DNA from 2 places in the Nocardioides pakistanensis genome. Region 2 is predicted to be linked to the other one. Evidence: predicted binding sites of a transcription regulator. Region 2 holds the regulator's gene; the other holds the start of a gene.
What was found. The regulator HrcA, encoded in region 2, represses chaperone genes, less so after heat shock. The targets are predictions, from matches to a motif close to TTGGCACTCGNNNNNNNCGAGTGCCAA.
Positions count from the first base shown of each region.

Region 1: a site for HrcA is predicted at 3,744-3,770, ahead of groES (co-chaperone GroES). Genes of this name have one in related genera too.

Region 1 covers NZ_BAAGUV010000074.1:185,518-193,006, reverse strand. The annotation lists gene ACYVIH_RS22340 (hypothetical protein) at 1-1,297, opposite strand, end outside; gene groL (chaperonin GroEL) at 1,534-3,165, opposite strand; gene groES (co-chaperone GroES) at 3,303-3,599, opposite strand; gene ACYVIH_RS22325 (class I SAM-dependent methyltransferase) at 3,782-4,957, shown strand; gene ACYVIH_RS22320 (helix-turn-helix domain-containing protein) at 4,980-5,789, opposite strand; gene ACYVIH_RS22315 (DUF3224 domain-containing protein) at 5,856-6,305, shown strand; gene ACYVIH_RS22310 (glycoside hydrolase family 3 N-terminal domain-containing protein) at 6,333-7,489, opposite strand, start outside.
Region 2 covers NZ_BAAGUV010000034.1:198,547-206,035, reverse strand. The annotation lists gene ACYVIH_RS14500 (AMP-dependent synthetase/ligase) at 1-633, shown strand, start outside; gene hemW (radical SAM family heme chaperone HemW) at 734-1,954, shown strand; gene ACYVIH_RS14490 (DUF4870 domain-containing protein) at 1,980-2,387, opposite strand; gene ACYVIH_RS14485 (DUF3097 domain-containing protein) at 2,397-3,242, opposite strand; gene ACYVIH_RS14480 (MBL fold metallo-hydrolase) at 3,334-4,215, opposite strand; gene hrcA (heat-inducible transcriptional repressor HrcA) at 4,347-5,369, shown strand; gene dnaJ (molecular chaperone DnaJ) at 5,384-6,577, shown strand; gene ACYVIH_RS14465 (16S rRNA (uracil(1498)-N(3))-methyltransferase) at 6,574-7,314, shown strand.

The DNA of each region.
Region 1 (7,489 bases), on a different contig from region 2:
CCAGCACGGTGAGCCCGCCCTGCGCGGTACGCGCGGCCACCGCGACCGTGCCACCGCCGGCCGCGATGCGAACCTCGCGCACGCCGGTGACGCCGAGGCGCTCCGGACGCCCACCGACGAGCTGGTAGGTCAGCCGGTTGCCGACCTCGTAGGCCAGGTGCAGCTTCCCGGTGCGGCGGTCACCGGCGAGGTCGACGTAGTAGAAGCCCGAGGAGCCCGCGGGAAGCCGGCGGACGACCTGAGGCGTCCGGCCGACCTGGGTGAGGTACAGCTGGGGGCAGTACTCGATGAAGCGTCCCGAGGACGGCTTCGTGGCGCCCCAGGCCACCACCGGGCGGCCCTTGCGGTCCATCGCCAGGCCCACCGATCCCTCGGTCTGCGAGGAGTCCAGCTGCCAGCTGCCGCCAGGGCCGTAGTAGTAGACGCCCTGGTGGAAGACGCCCCGGCCCGCGGTGTGGGTGCGGCCCCTGGCGTCGTAGCGCAGCCGGACGTCGTTGAAGTTGTCCTGCTTGCCGACCACCTGGCCGGTCCAGTTCCCGCGCCCTCCGGCGCGGGTCGCCTTGCCGCGGATCTTCTTCGGCGGGAAGGGCGCCGGCGTGCAGGCGTCACCCGGGGTGCCCGTGCCCGGGTCACCCGTGCCGGGGTCGCCCGTGCCCGGGTCGCCTGTGCCGGGGTCGCCGCCGCCGGCGTCTCCGGCCTCGATATCGACGCTGAAGAGCGCCTGCAGGGCTGGCTTGTCGGAGTAGGTGAGCGTGCCGGACTGGTGGTTGTCGGAGCGGACCGCGGCGACGTCGCCTGAGGACCCGGCGCCGAGCACGTCCACCTCGGAACCGGCCCAGGCGCTCGAGACCCGCAGTGCGAGGTACTGCCCGGCCTGGACCGGCAGGTTGACCGGCAGCTCGGTGACCCGGTCGGGGTCGGTGGAAACCGGCAGGGAGCCGGCGGCACCGACCCGCACCACGGTGTAGCTGCTCCCGCTGCGGGTCAGCACCACCACCGCTACGTCGCTGCTCATCAGGGCACCGCCACTCGCCACCGCGCCGTGACGCACGCGCAGCTTCTTCGCGGTGCCGGTCGCGGTGACCAGGGTTCGCCCGGGGCCTTCGGACTGAAGCACGTTGCAGGTCTGGGCGCCGCAGTCCTGGGTCGGCGGTCCTGAGGCGCTCAGGTCGGCTCCGACGGTCACCGTCGTCGCGGCGGTGGCCGGGGACAGGGGCACGCCCGCGAGGGGCAGCGTGGCAACGACGAGCGCCAGTGCCCCGAGCAGCCCGGCACCAAGACGGCGACGGACGGTCATGATCGGCAGACTAGGTCGGCTCGAGACCGTTGGCCCCGTTTTTACCCAGTTGCCCCGCGCCCGCGGCGGCGGTCGTCGTCGCCGCACTCCCCTCGCGTTCTGGACGCAACGCCGGCGTCATGCCGCGTGTTCAGCGTCCATAACCCCGCGTTACTTGGGGTGGAGAGGATGCCGGAACGGCGAACGCCGCCCGGCCCCGTGGGGCGCGAGCGGCGTTCGGACGTGCGTGCGAGCCGTCAGTGACCGTGGCCGTGGCCGTGACCGGCTCCGGCGGCGGCAGCAGCCTCGTCCTCGTCCTCGGGCTTCTCGACGACGAGGGTCTCGGTCGTCAGCAGCATGCCCGCGATCGACGAGGCGTTGACCAGCGCCGAGCGGGTGACCTTGACCGGGTCGAGGACGCCCTGCGCGACGAGGTCGCCGTACTCACCGGTGGCGGCGTTGTAGCCGTTGCCGGGCCCGGCCTCGCGAACCTTCGCGACGATGACGTAGCCGTTCTCGCCACCGTTCTCGGCGATCCAGCGCAGCGGCTCGTCCGCGGCCACGCGGACCACGTTGACACCCATCGCCTCGTCACCGGTCAGCCCGAGGTTGTCCCCGAGCACGGAGACGGCGTGGACGATGGCCGAGCCACCGCCGGCGACGATGCCCTCCTCGATCGCGGCGCGCGTCGCGGAGACGGCATCCTCGATGCGGTGCTTCTTCTCCTTGAGCTCCACCTCGGTGGCCGCGCCGACGCGGATCACGCAGACACCGCCGGCGAGCTTGGCCAGACGCTCCTGGAGCTTCTCGCGGTCCCAGTCGGAGTCGGTGTTCTCGATCTCGGCCTTGATCTGGTTGACGCGGGCGTCGACCTCGTCGGGCTTGCCGGCGCCGTCGACGATCGTGGTGTTGTCCTTGGTGATCACCACGCGGCGGGCCTGGCCGAGCACCTCGAGGCCGACCTGGTCGAGCTTGAGGCCGACCTCCGGGGAGACCACCTGGCCGCCGGTGAGCGTCGCGATGTCCTGCATCATCGCCTTGCGGCGGTCACCGAAGGCGGGAGCCTTGACCGCGGCGGCGGTGAAGGTGCCGCGGATCTTGTTGACCACCAGGGTCGAGAGCGCCTCGCCCTCGACGTCCTCGGCGAGGATGAACAGCGGCTTGCCGGCCTGGATGACCTTCTCCAGCAGCGGGAGCAGCTCGGCGATCGCGGAGATCTTGCCCTGGTGCAGCAGGATGTACGGGTCGTCGAGGACGGCCTCCATCCGCTCGGCGTCGGTGACGAAGTAGGGCGAGATGTAGCCCTTGTCGAACTGCATGCCCTCGGTGAAGTCGAGCTCGGTGCCCATCGTGTTGGACTCCTCGACGGTGATCACACCGTCCTTGCCGACCTTGTCGAAGGCCTCGGCGATCAGCTCACCGATCACCGCGTCGCGCGAGGAGACGGTCGCGACGGCGGCCATGTCCTCCTTGGAGTCGACGTCGCGGGCGGCGTCGCGCAGGGCGTTGCCGACGGCCTCGACGGCGAGGTCCATGCCGCGCTTGAGGCCCATCGGGTTCGCCCCCGCGGCGACCGCACGCAGGCCGTGGTGGACCATCGCCTGCGCGAGCACGGTCGCGGTCGTCGTACCGTCACCGGCGACGTCGTTGGTCTTGGTGGCAACCTCCTTGCACAGCTGCGCACCGAGGTTCTCGAACGGGTCGTCGCACTCGACCTCGCGCGCGACGGTCACACCGTCGTTGGTGATGGTCGGCGCGCCCCACTTCTTGTCCAGGACGACGTAGCGGCCCTTGGGGCCCAGGGTCACCTTGACGGCGTTGGCGAGGGTGTCCACACCTCGCTCGAGCGAGCGACGTGCGTGCTCGTCGAACTCAAGAATCTTCGGCATCGTGAGACTTCAACCTTTCCGGTCGGCTGTTGGACGACACAGCCCCGAGGGCCCGGACGTGTCAGGTTCCTGACCGAGTCGTTGGGCCGCCCGGGGCGGTGTCGAAGAGATCGTGCTGTCGGCTGGTGGAGCCCAGGTCAGCCGATGACCGCGAGCACGTCGCGGGCGGACAGGATGAGGAACTCCTCGCCGGAGTACTTCACCTCGGTGCCGCCGTACTTGCTGTAGATGACCTTGTCGCCGACGTTGATGTCCATCGGGATCCGCTCGTCACCGTCCTCGTTGAATCGGCCGGGACCGACGGCGATGACCTCGCCCTCCTGCGGCTTCTCCTTGGCGGTGTCGGGGATGACCAGGCCGGAAGCCGTGGTCTGCTCGGCGTCGAGCGGCTTGACGACGATGCGGTCCTCGAGCGGCTTGATGTTGACCGACACGATGTCGACCTCCACTTTCTCGTGTTTCGAGAGTTCACATGGCAGATGGGGTGCTTGCGTCGGTCGCACGCCGTCGCGGGGGTCGCACGTCCTGCAAGCTGGCACCCTCCAGGGGAGAGTGCTAAGTGCGAATCTATGACGCGATTAGCACTCGGTCAAGTCGAGTGCCAGACTGCATGGTCGTGGATCTCGACGCGTTCCGATGGCTGCTCTCCGCAGACGGACAGGGCCTGCTCGCCCGGGCCGCAGAGGTGTACGACGGCCGCCCGGCCGGCGCCCTGCCCGCGGCCGAGGTGCTGCGCCGCGAGGCCGCCCCTGAGCAGGTGGCCGCGGCGATGACCCAGGTCGAGCTCCGGCTCCGGGCGCGCGATAAGTTCGGCGATCTCGCCGTCTCGATGTACTTCACCCCCGAGGGGCTCGAGCAGGCCACCCGGCTGCGGGTCGCCGAGCACCGTGCGGCACGCGTCGCCGCAGCCGCCCCCGCCTCCGTGCTGGACGTCGGCTGCGGTATCGGCGGCGACCTGGTCGCGTTCGCGCGGGCCGGGCTCACCGCCGCCGGCATCGACCGGGACCCGTTGCGGGTGGCCGTCGCGGGCGCCAACCTCACGGCGCTCGGGCTCGGCGGGGCGGTGCAGGTCGCCGACGCCGAGGCGCTGGACCTGACCGCCTTCGGCGTGGTCTTCGCCGACCCCGCGCGGCGCACCGACCGCGGCCGGGTGTTCGACGTCGACGCCTACGCACCGCCCTGGTCGTTCGTCGAGCGGCTGCTCCACCGGCCCTCGGTCGTGAAGGTCGCCCCCGGCATCCCGCACGACCTGGTGCCGCCCGGCGTCGAGGCCGAGTGGGTCAGCGACGACGGCGACCTGAAGGAGGCCTCGCTGTGGTCGCCGCAGCTGGCGACCGTCACCCGTCGCGCGACGGTGGTCCGGCCGACCGGCCTGGCGAGCATCACCGACGAGGACGACCCCGGTGACCGGTCGGTGCGGGCGGTGGGCAGGTACCTCTACGAGCCCGACGACGCGGTGATCCGGGCCGGGCTGGTCACCGCGGTCGCCGCCGGCGTGCACGGCGGGCTGGTCGACGAGCACATCGCCTACGTCACCAGCGACTCCGGGTTCACCACGCCGTTCGCCCGCAGCTACGAGGTGCTCGAGGAGCTGCCCTACAAGGAGAAGGCGCTCAAGGCCGCGCTGCGGCTGCGCGGCATCGGCCGGCTGACCATCAAGAAGCGCGGTGTCGACGTGGTGCCCGAGGAGCTCCGGCGCCGGCTGGCGCTGAAGGGCGACGCCGAGGCGACCGTCGTACTCACCCGGGTGGCGGGCAAGGGCACCGCACTGCTGGTCCGCCCGGTGCGCTGACCCGTCGGGACGTCCGGGCGGCTCAGGTAGCGGGATCGCGGCGGTAGGTCTCCGGCGGGGAGCCCACCACCTGGCGGAACGCCCGGGTGAGGTGGGCCTGGTCGCTGAAGCCGAGCTCCTGCGCGAGTGCGGACCAGTCGACGGGCCGGTCACCCGTCGCAGCCGCCGCGGCCTCGAGGATGCGGAACCGCTGGATCACCCACTTGGGGCCGACGCCGACGTACTCGGTGAACAGCCGCTGCAGCGAGCGCAGGCTGGTGCCGGCGACTGCTGCCAGGTCCTCGGCCCGGCGGAGGTCGTGGCGGCGTTCGGCCTCCTCCACCAGGCCGCGCACGCGTCGGGCGGTCTCGTCGGGCTCCGGACAGGTCTCCAGCAGGTAGTCCTCGATGGCTCGCACGAGCTCCTCGGCCGGCCCGTCGGCGAGGATCCGCTCCGCCGCCGCCCGGTCGTCCACCCCCAGCACCTCGTGCCCTGGGAGCACCGTCTCGGCGATGCTCCCCACGGACCGTGTCAGCAGCGGCCGGAAGCCGGCGGGGTGGAAGGCGGTCCCGAGGACGAGCCCAGAGCCGGTGAGAACCCGTTCGAACGGCTCTCGGCTGAGGCCGTGCACGAGCAGCCGACCGTGCTCGGCCGCGACGTGCACCCGCGGCTGCGGCACGACCTCCTGACGGTGTCGTCCCGGCACGTCCCAGTGCACCAGCCAGTGGTAGTCGACGTACTCCGCCAGCTCGGGTCGTGGCGCGAACCGCTCGACGCGGAACACCTCCGCGCCCGCGCGCGGCCGCACGATCGCCTCGGGCCTCCCCCGCGGGACGCTCTCGCCGGTGCTCACGAGCCCCGATGCTAGTCGTCGCGTTTGTTCAAGACCGGGTCTCCGGCGGTTCCTAGGTTGGCCGGCATGGACACCATCACCTACACACACCAGGCAGTCACGCGGTTCCAGGTCTCGTCGTGGTCAGAGACCACGCTGGTCGACATCGACGGGACGGGGACCCGGCACGGCGAGGTCTACACCCCCACCCGCGGGATGAGCCGGGTGGAGGCGGGCTACACCTACACCGGCGACCTCGTCGGCTCCTCGACGATGGCCTACCTGCTGGCCTACCACCCGGGCTCGGCCCCGGCGTTCGGCCTCGAGCACGTCACCGGCTCGCTGGAGGGCCGCGAGGGCTCGTTCGTGCTCCGGCACGTGGGCGAGCACGACGCGGATGCGGTCACGGTGCGCGTCGAGGTGCTCCCCGGCATGGGCACCGGCGAGCTGGCCGGACTCCGGGGCGAGGGGCAGCTGCGGATCGCCGGTCACAGCGAGGACGGGTACGAGCTGGTGCTGGAGTACTCGCTCGGCTGACGGCCCGGCGCAGGCCCGAGGGCCCGGTCAGCAGCCGGTGCGCTGGACGCCCGTGACCGGCACCGGGAGGTGACCCGGCGCCCGCGCCTTGCCGAGCAGGACACGCACCAGTGCCTTCATCGCGCCGGGGGTGTCGCCGTACATCGCGAGCTTCGCCACCCGCGCCGAGCTGCGCCCGAGCACGTAGGGCGTGTCCAGGCTGACCACCACGTCGGCGAAACGTGCTCCGCCCCGGTAGCCGATGAGGGCGACCTCGGTGCCTGCACCGGTCCGCAGTCCCGCAGCCCGCGCGGCCGCGTCGAACCGGGCGACGGCGTCGGCCGGGCCGGTCGCGCGCACGGCGCCGCCGACCAGCCTGCCCCGGCACGGTCCGGCGACGACCGTCGCCGCCCCCGCCGAGAGCAGGTACGACGCTCGCCCGCTCGTCCCGGGCCGGCGGGTCAGCGACGGCTCGGTCGCGCGCTGGTGCAGGAGCACCGCGATCTGGCGAGCGGCCGCCGACTCGACCCGGCCGCGGGAGAGCCGCCCGCTCCGCACCGCGCCGACGATCGCGTCGCGGGCGGCCCGCGGGTCCGGGGGCATCAGCACGACGTCGACACCGGCGGCCAGCGCCCTGACCGCGGCCTCGCCGCTGGAGAACCGGTTCGCGACCGCGGCCATGTTCATCGCGTCGCTGACCACGAGGCCGGAGAACCCGAGGTCGCGGCGCAGCAGCCCGGTGACCACCTTGCGCGACACCGTCGAGGGCGTCCGCGGGTCGACCGCACGCACGTCGATGTGGGCGACCATCACCGACGGCACCCGTTGCTCGACAGCCGAGCGGAACGGCACGAGGTCGCCGGCTCGCAGCTGCCGCAACGTCTTGCGCTGCACGGGGAGCTCGACGTGGCTGTCGGCGGTCACCGAGCCGTGCCCGGGGAAGTGCTTGACCACCGGGACGACGCCGGCACTGAGGTAGCCGTCGACGGCGGCGTTCATCTGGCGGGCGACCACCTTCGGCCGGCTGCTCGCCGAGCGCGATCCGATGGTCGGGTCGTCGGGCCCGGAGGTGACGTCGGCATCGGGGGCGAACACGACGCTGAACCCGAGGTTGCGCAGCTCGGCGCCGCTGGCCGCCGCGGCCCGGCGGGAGAGGGTGGCGTTGCCGGCGGCGCCGGTGCTCATGAACGTCGGGAACCGGGTCG
Region 2 (7,489 bases):
GAGAACTACAAGTTCGGCACCGTCGGCCTGGTCTTCCACGGCAGCGAGGTCAAGATCGCCGAGGACGGCGAGGTCCTGATCAAGGGCCCCGGCGTCATGGACGGCTACCACAACCTGCCCGAGCAGACCGCCGAGACCCTCAAGGACGGCTGGCTCCACACCGGTGACATCGGGCAGATCGACGCCGACGGCTTCCTCAAGATCACCGACCGCAAGAAGGACCTGTTCAAGACCTCGGGCGGCAAGTACATCGCGCCGTCCTCGATCGAGTCGCAGTTCAAGGCGATCTGCCCCTACGCCAGCCAGTTCCTGGTGCACGGCAACGACCGCAACTACTGCGTCGCGCTGATCACCCTCGACCCCGACGCGATGGCCGAGTGGGCCACGCACAACGGGATGGCGGGTGCGTCGTACGCCGAGATCGTCTCCTCGCAGAAGGTCAAGGACATGGTTGCGGACTACGTCGAGACGCTGAACAAGCGGCTCAACCGCTGGGAGACCATCAAGAAGTGGATCCTGCTCGACCACGACCTCACCGTCGAGTCCGGGGAGCTGACCCCGTCGATGAAGGTCAAGCGCAAGGTCGTCGAGCAGAACTACAAGGAGCAGATCGACGCGCTCTACCGCGAGTGACCGCGGTCTCGCGAACGCCCGCGAAGGCGCCGTCCCGGCCGGGGCGGCGCCTTCGTCGTCTCCCGCCGGACCGGTTGGCGGTCCTCCCTAGGATTGTCCGGTGCCCTCCGCCCTGCCCGACGGCGATCCCGCGCCCCTCGACGGGGCCCTTCCGGAGTCCGCGCTCGCCTCGGCGGGGACGCGGCCGTTCGGCTTCTACGTGCATGTCCCGTTCTGCTCGGTGCGCTGCGGCTACTGCGACTTCAACACCTACACGGCCTCCGAGCTCGGCGGCGGGGTGTCGCGCTCGTCCTACGCCGACTCTGCGATCGAGGAGATCCGCCTCGCCCGCAAGGTCCTCGGCGCGGCGGAGCTGCCGGTGCACACCGTCTTCTTCGGCGGAGGTACGCCGACCCTCCTCCCGTCGCGGGACCTGGCACGGATCGTCGCGGTGGTCGACGAGGAGTTCGGCCTCGTGCCGGGCGCTGAGGTGACCACGGAGTCCAACCCCGACAGCGTCGCGCCCGCGGACCTTGCCGTGCTCCGGGAGGGCGGCATCAACCGGATCTCGTACGGCATGCAGTCCGCGGTGCCGCACGTGCTCGAGGTGCTCGACCGGACCCACGACCCGGCCCGTGTGCCACAGGTGGTGTCGTGGGCGCGCGAGGCCGGCTTCGACGAGGTCAGCCTGGACCTGATCTACGGCACACCGGGGGAGAGCCTCGCCGACTGGGAGGCCTCCCTCGACAGTGCGCTCGGGTGCGCCCCGGACCACCTCTCGGCCTATGCCCTGATCGTCGAGGAGGGCACGGCGCTGGCCAGGCGGATCCGTCGGGGCGAAGTGCCGATGCCCGACGACGACGACCTGGCCGACAAGTACCTCGCTGCGGAGGAGCGGCTCACGGCGGCCGGGCTCGGCTGGTACGAGGTGTCCAACTGGTCGACCTCGCCGGCGACCCGGTGCCGGCACAACGAGCTGTACTGGACCGGCGCGGACTGGTGGGGCGTGGGTCCCGGCGCCCACTCCCACGTCGGCGGGGTGCGCTGGTGGAACGTCAAGCACCCGGCCGCCTACGCCGACCGGATCGGGTCAGGTGCCAGCCCGGCGCACGGCCGGGAGACCCTCGACGAGGAGACCCGCCGCGTGGAGCGCGTGCTGCTGGAGATTCGGCTCCGAGACGGTCTGGCGATCGACGTGCTCGACGAGGCGGGTCGGCGCGCCCTGCCGGCCCAGGTCGAGGACGGCCTGGTCGAGCCCGGCGCACTGGCGCAGGGCCGGGTCGTGCTCACGCTGCGGGGACGGCTGCTGGCCGACGCGGTCGTCCGGGCCCTCCTGCCCTGACCGGCGCGCGGCGCCGGTCCGTGGGTCAGGAGATCAGGCGGATGTTGAGCGGGTAGCGGTAGTCCTGTCCGTTCGAGGCGGCCATCGTGGCGAGGATGATCACGACGAGGGCGAAGATGCCGAGCGCGATGAGCAGGAAGATCCCGATCAGCACGAACGCCAGGATCACGCTGATCACCAGGTAGATCAGCAGCGAGATCTGGAAGTTCAGCGACTCCACGGCGTGCCGGCGCACGAACGGCGAGTCCTTGCCCTTGACCAGAAGCACCACCAGCGGCGCGATGAAGCCCATCGCGAACCAGGCCGCGACCAGGCTGCCGATGTGGGCGGCGAGGGCCCACGTGCGCTCCTCGGACGTAGGCCCGGGCGGGGGCATGCCGGGACCCGGCTGGTAGCTCCCGCCGGGACCGGGCGGGGGAGGCGGCATGGACATGGTGGCTCCTCAGTCGACGGTGACGAAGTCGATCAGCTCTTCGACCCTACCGAGGAGGGCGGGTTCGAGGTCGGCGTACGACTGAACTCTCGACAAGATGTGCTTCCAGGCTCGCGCGATGTCGGCCTGGTCCCGGTGCGGCCAGCCGAGGCTCTGGCACACGCCGCGCTTCCACTCGACGTTGCGCGGGATCACCGGCCACTGCTTCATCCCGAGCCGGTCGGGCTTGACCGCCTGCCAGATGTCGACGAACGGGTGACCGACGATCAGCACGTGCTTGCCGACCGGGGACCGGGCGATCGACTGGGCGATCCGGCTCTCCTTGGACCCGGTGACGAGGTGGTCGACGAGCACACCGACCTTGCGCTCGGGGCCGGGCCGGAAGTCGCGGAGCTGCTCGGCGAGGTCGTCGACCCCCTCGATGTACTCCACCACGACGCCCTCGATCCGCAGGTCGTCTCCCCACACCTTCTCGACGAGCTCCGCGTCGTGGCGGCCCTCGACGAAGATCCTGCTCGCGCGTGCGACGCGCGCCTTGGTGCCGGGCACGGCGATCGAGCCGGAGGCGGTGTGCGTCTTCTGGCCGGGGCCCTTGCGGAGAGACGGGGTGAGGATCACCGGGACGCCCTCGAGGAGGAAGCCCGGCCCGAGCGGGAAGGTGCGCCGCTTGCCGCGCCGGTCCTCGAGGGTGACCGTCATCAGGTCACGGTCCACGGCGACGATCTCGCCGCACCAGTCGGTGGTCACCTCCTCGACCACGAGCCCCTTGTCGGCTGCGATCTCGACCGAACGCCCGCGTTTGGGTGCGCGCCAGTCGGTGTTGAGCACGTCGGAGCCGTATCGATCGAAGGACATGGTCCCCAACGCTAGGTGGGCTGCGGGCGTTGCGGAGGGCGACGCGCCGTCCGCGAAGAGCCCCTGTGGGGTACGACGCGCCGGCCGGCCGTCACAGCAGCGGCAGCGACCGTCTCTCGGCGCGGGGGAGGTGTGCCACCCCCCGGACGAAGGCGTGCTGAAGCTCCTCGACCGGATAGGGCCACTCCGCGGAGGAGCCCATCTCGGCCGGCTTCATGCCGCGACCCGACAGGTCCCGGATCATCTCGGCCACCACGCCGATGCTGGCGCGCTGGTGCATCACGAACTCCTTGCCGACCGGCAGCCCGTGCCCGGGGACCACCACGGTGCCCGAGCCGAGCATCCCGATCAGCAGGTCGAGGGTGACCGGCCAGTCGAGCGGGAAGCAGTCGTCGCCGAAGCCGGCGCGCTCGGCGGACTCCTCGACCAGGTCGCCGGCGTAGACGACGTCCGCGTCGCCGACGTGCACCACCACGTCGCCGGCGGTGTGGCCACGACCGGGGTGGAAGACCTCGACGATCCGGTCGCCGAGGTCGATCACCTTCGCCGAGGAGAACGTCCGGTCCGGCACGAGCACCTCGGTGCCCGTGACGTCGGTGTGCCGGCCGGCCGCCTCGAGGAGCTCCTGTGCGTGGTCGCGGAGGACGGCGGCGGTCTCCTCGTGCGCGACGACGGGCGGACCGTCGTACGCCTCCACGAGAGTGGCGTTGCCGAGCACGTGGTCCCAGTGCGCGTGGGTGTTGACCACGGCGACCACGTCGCCGGCGCCTAGAGCGCGGACCTGGTCGAGGACACCGCGCGCGGTGCCGGCGGAGGAGTGGCTGTCGATCACGACCAGGCCGTTGCGGCCGCCGACGAGCCCGACGTTGACGTCGGCGAGGCGGTGCCGCGCCACCCAGCACCGGTCGGCGACCTCGACGAAGCCGGCGTCCTGGGCGATCTCGAAGCCGGGGTGCGACTCGGGTGCGGTCATGGACGAAACCCTACGTCCGCCGATTCTGCCGCTCGCACCGCGGGCTAGTAGCATTGGCACTCGGAGCATGTGAGTGCCAGACCGCCTCGGGCGAGGCGTCGGCGCCGGTCTGTCGGGCAAGGAGGCGAGAGATGGTCGAGGACCGCAGGCTCGCCGTCCTCCGCGCGATCGTCGAGGACTACGTGTCCACCCAGGAGCCGGTCGGCTCCAAGGCACTGGTCGAGCGGCACCAGCTGGGGGTCTCCCCGGCGACGGTGCGCAACGACATGGCCGCGCTCGAGGACGAGGGCTTCATCATGCAGCCGCACACGAGCGCCGGCCGGATCCCGACGGACAAGGGCTACCGCCTCTTCGTGGACCGGCTCAGCCAGGTCAAGCCCCTGTCGGCGGCCGAGAAGCGTGCGATCACCACGCTGCTCGAGGGCGCGGTCGACCTCGACGACGTCGTCCAACGCAGCGTCCGGCTGCTCGCCCAGCTGACCCGCCAGGTCGCGATCGTGCAGTACCCCACGCTGTCGCGCTCCACGGTCCGCCACGTCGAGCTGGTCACGCTGACCGGCACCCGCCTGCTGCTGGTGCTGATCCTGAGCACCGGCCGTGTCGAGCAGCGCGTGGTCGAGCTGCCCGAACCGCTCGACGAGGAGACCGTGGGCCGGGTGCGCACGGCGCTGAACCGTGCCGCCTCGGGGGAGAAGCTGGCCGATGCCGCGGAGCGCGTGGGCGCGGTGCCCGGGGAGTTCGAGGCCGGCGACCGCCCGCCGGTGTCGGTCGTCGCCGCCGCGCTCGTCGAGGCGATGTCCGACCACCGCTCCGACGAGCGGGTCGTGGTGGGCGGCACGGCCAACCTCGCCCGGTTCGGGGACGGTTTCGACGCCTCGATCAAGCCGATGCTCGAGGCGCTCGAGGAGCACGTCGTGCTGCTCAAGCTGCTCGGGGAGGCCACCTCGCCGTCGACGCTGACGGTGCGGATCGGCCACGAGGTGCCCTACCAGGAGCTGACGTCGGCCTCGGTCGTGGCCACCGGCTACGGACCCGGCGAGGAGGCTCTCGCGACGCTGGGCATCGTGGGCCCGACCCGCATGGACTACCCCGGCACGATGGCCACCGTGCGAGCCGTGGCCCGCTACGTGTCGAAGATTCTCGACGAAGGATGAGCTGAGTAACCACTGTGAGCCAGGACCTCTACGAGACCCTCGGTGTCTCCCGCGACGCCGATGCAGACGCGATCAAGAAGGCCTACCGCCGGCTGGCGCGTCAGCTGCACCCTGACGTGAACCCCGACCCGGAGACCCAGGAGCGGTTCAAGGACGTCACCCGGGCCTACGAGGTGCTCTCCGACCCCGAGAAGCGGCGGATGTACGACCTCGGTGGTGACCCGTTCGGTGGCGCCGGTGCCGGCGGCTTCGGCCAGGGTGCGGGCTTCTCGTTCACCGACATCATGGACGCCTTCTTCGGTGGTGCCGGTGGTGGCGCCGCCGGGGCCGGCCGCGGTCCGCGTCCCAGGGTCCGCCGCGGGCAGGACGCCCTGATCCGGCTGGAGGTCGACCTCGCCGAGGCCGCGTTCGGCAGCACCCACGAGCTCAAGGTCGACACGGCCGTGCTGTGCACGGTCTGCTCCGGCTCGGGCGCCGCCCCCGGCTCGGAGCCGGTCACCTGCCAGACCTGCCACGGCCGGGGCGAGGTGCACCAGGTGCAGCGGTCCTTCCTCGGCGAGATCCGCACCATGCGCCCGTGCGCGGCTTGCCGCGGCTACGGCACGATCATCCCCGAGCCCTGCCGGGAGTGCTCCGGCGACGGCCGGGTCCGCTCGCGGCGCACCCTCAACGTGAAGATCCCCGCCGGCGTCGACACCGGCACCCGGGTCCAGCTGTCCGGGCAGGGCGAGGTGGGTCCCGGTGGCGGGCCGGCCGGCGACCTGTACGTCGAGATCCAGGTCGCCGAGCACAAGGTCTTCACCCGCCACGGCAACGACCTGCTCTGCACGGTCACCGTCCCGATGACCGCCGCCGCGCTCGGCACCACGCTGGAGCTGCCGACGCTCGAGGCCGACCTCGCCGACCTCGCCGACTCCGGCAGCGACAGCGAGCTCGAGACCAGCCTGGAGATCGACATCCGCCCCGGCACGCAGTCCGGCTCGGAGATCGTGCTCAACGGGCGCGGCGTGCCGAACCTGCGCGGCGTCGGGCGCGGCGACCTGGTCGCGCGTGTGGTCGTGGAGACCCCGACCCGGCTCGACGAGCGCCAGGAAGAGCTGCTGCGTGAGCTCGCGGCGATCCGTGGCGAGGAGTCGCCCGACGGCCAGGTGCAGGCCACGCACCGGTCGGTGTTCGACAAGCTGCGGAGCGCGTTCAACCCCCGATGAGCCTGCCGGTCTTCCACCGCCCCGAGCTGGCCGGCCTCGCGGTCGGGGACCCCGTGGAGCTGGGCGGCGACGAGGCGCGGCACGCGGTGGTGGTGCGCCGGATCCGCGTGGGGGAGCAGGTCGCGCTCAGCGACGGCGCTGGTACGACGGTCGTGGTCGACGTCGCGGCCACCGGCAAGACCACGCTGAGCGGCACCGTCACCGAGGTCCACCGGCACCCCGCCGAGACACCGCGGCTCGTGGTGGTCCAGGCGATCCCCAAGGGCGACCGGGGCGAGCTCGCCGTCGAGATGCTCACCGAGGTCGGCGTCGACGTGGTCGTGCCGTGGGCCGCGTCGCGGTCGGTCGCGGTGTGGCGGGGCGAGCGGGCGGCGAAGTCGCTGGCCAAGTGGCGCAGCACCGCCCGCGAGGCCGCGAAGCAGTCGCGTCGTGCCTGGTTCCCCGAGGTCGCCGCGATGGCGACGACGCCGGAGGTGGTCGCCCTGCTGCGCGACGCCGCGCTGGCCGCCGTACTCCATGAGGGGGGCAGTGAGCCGCTCGCGGCGCTCGACGTGCCCGACCACGGGGACGTGGTCGTGGTGGTCGGGCCCGAGGGCGGGATCAGCGACGAGGAGCTGGCCGCGTTCGCCGAGGCCGGCGCGCGGCCGCTGCGGCTGGGATCGTCGGTGCTGCGCACCTCCACGGCCGGGGTCGCGGCGGCCGCGGCGCTGCTGTCGCGCACCCCGCGCTGGCGCTGACTGGGTTCGTCCGAGGCGACCACGCTGTCAGACGGACAGGCAGATCGGTCGTCGCCGCCCAGGCGTTGAGCGTGATCGTCGGCTGACAGCCCCGACCTGCCTGTTCAACTGACCGGCCTCGGGGATCTCGCGCCGGGGCGGGAGCAGAGAACCGGGCCGGTCGCGGCCACCGGGC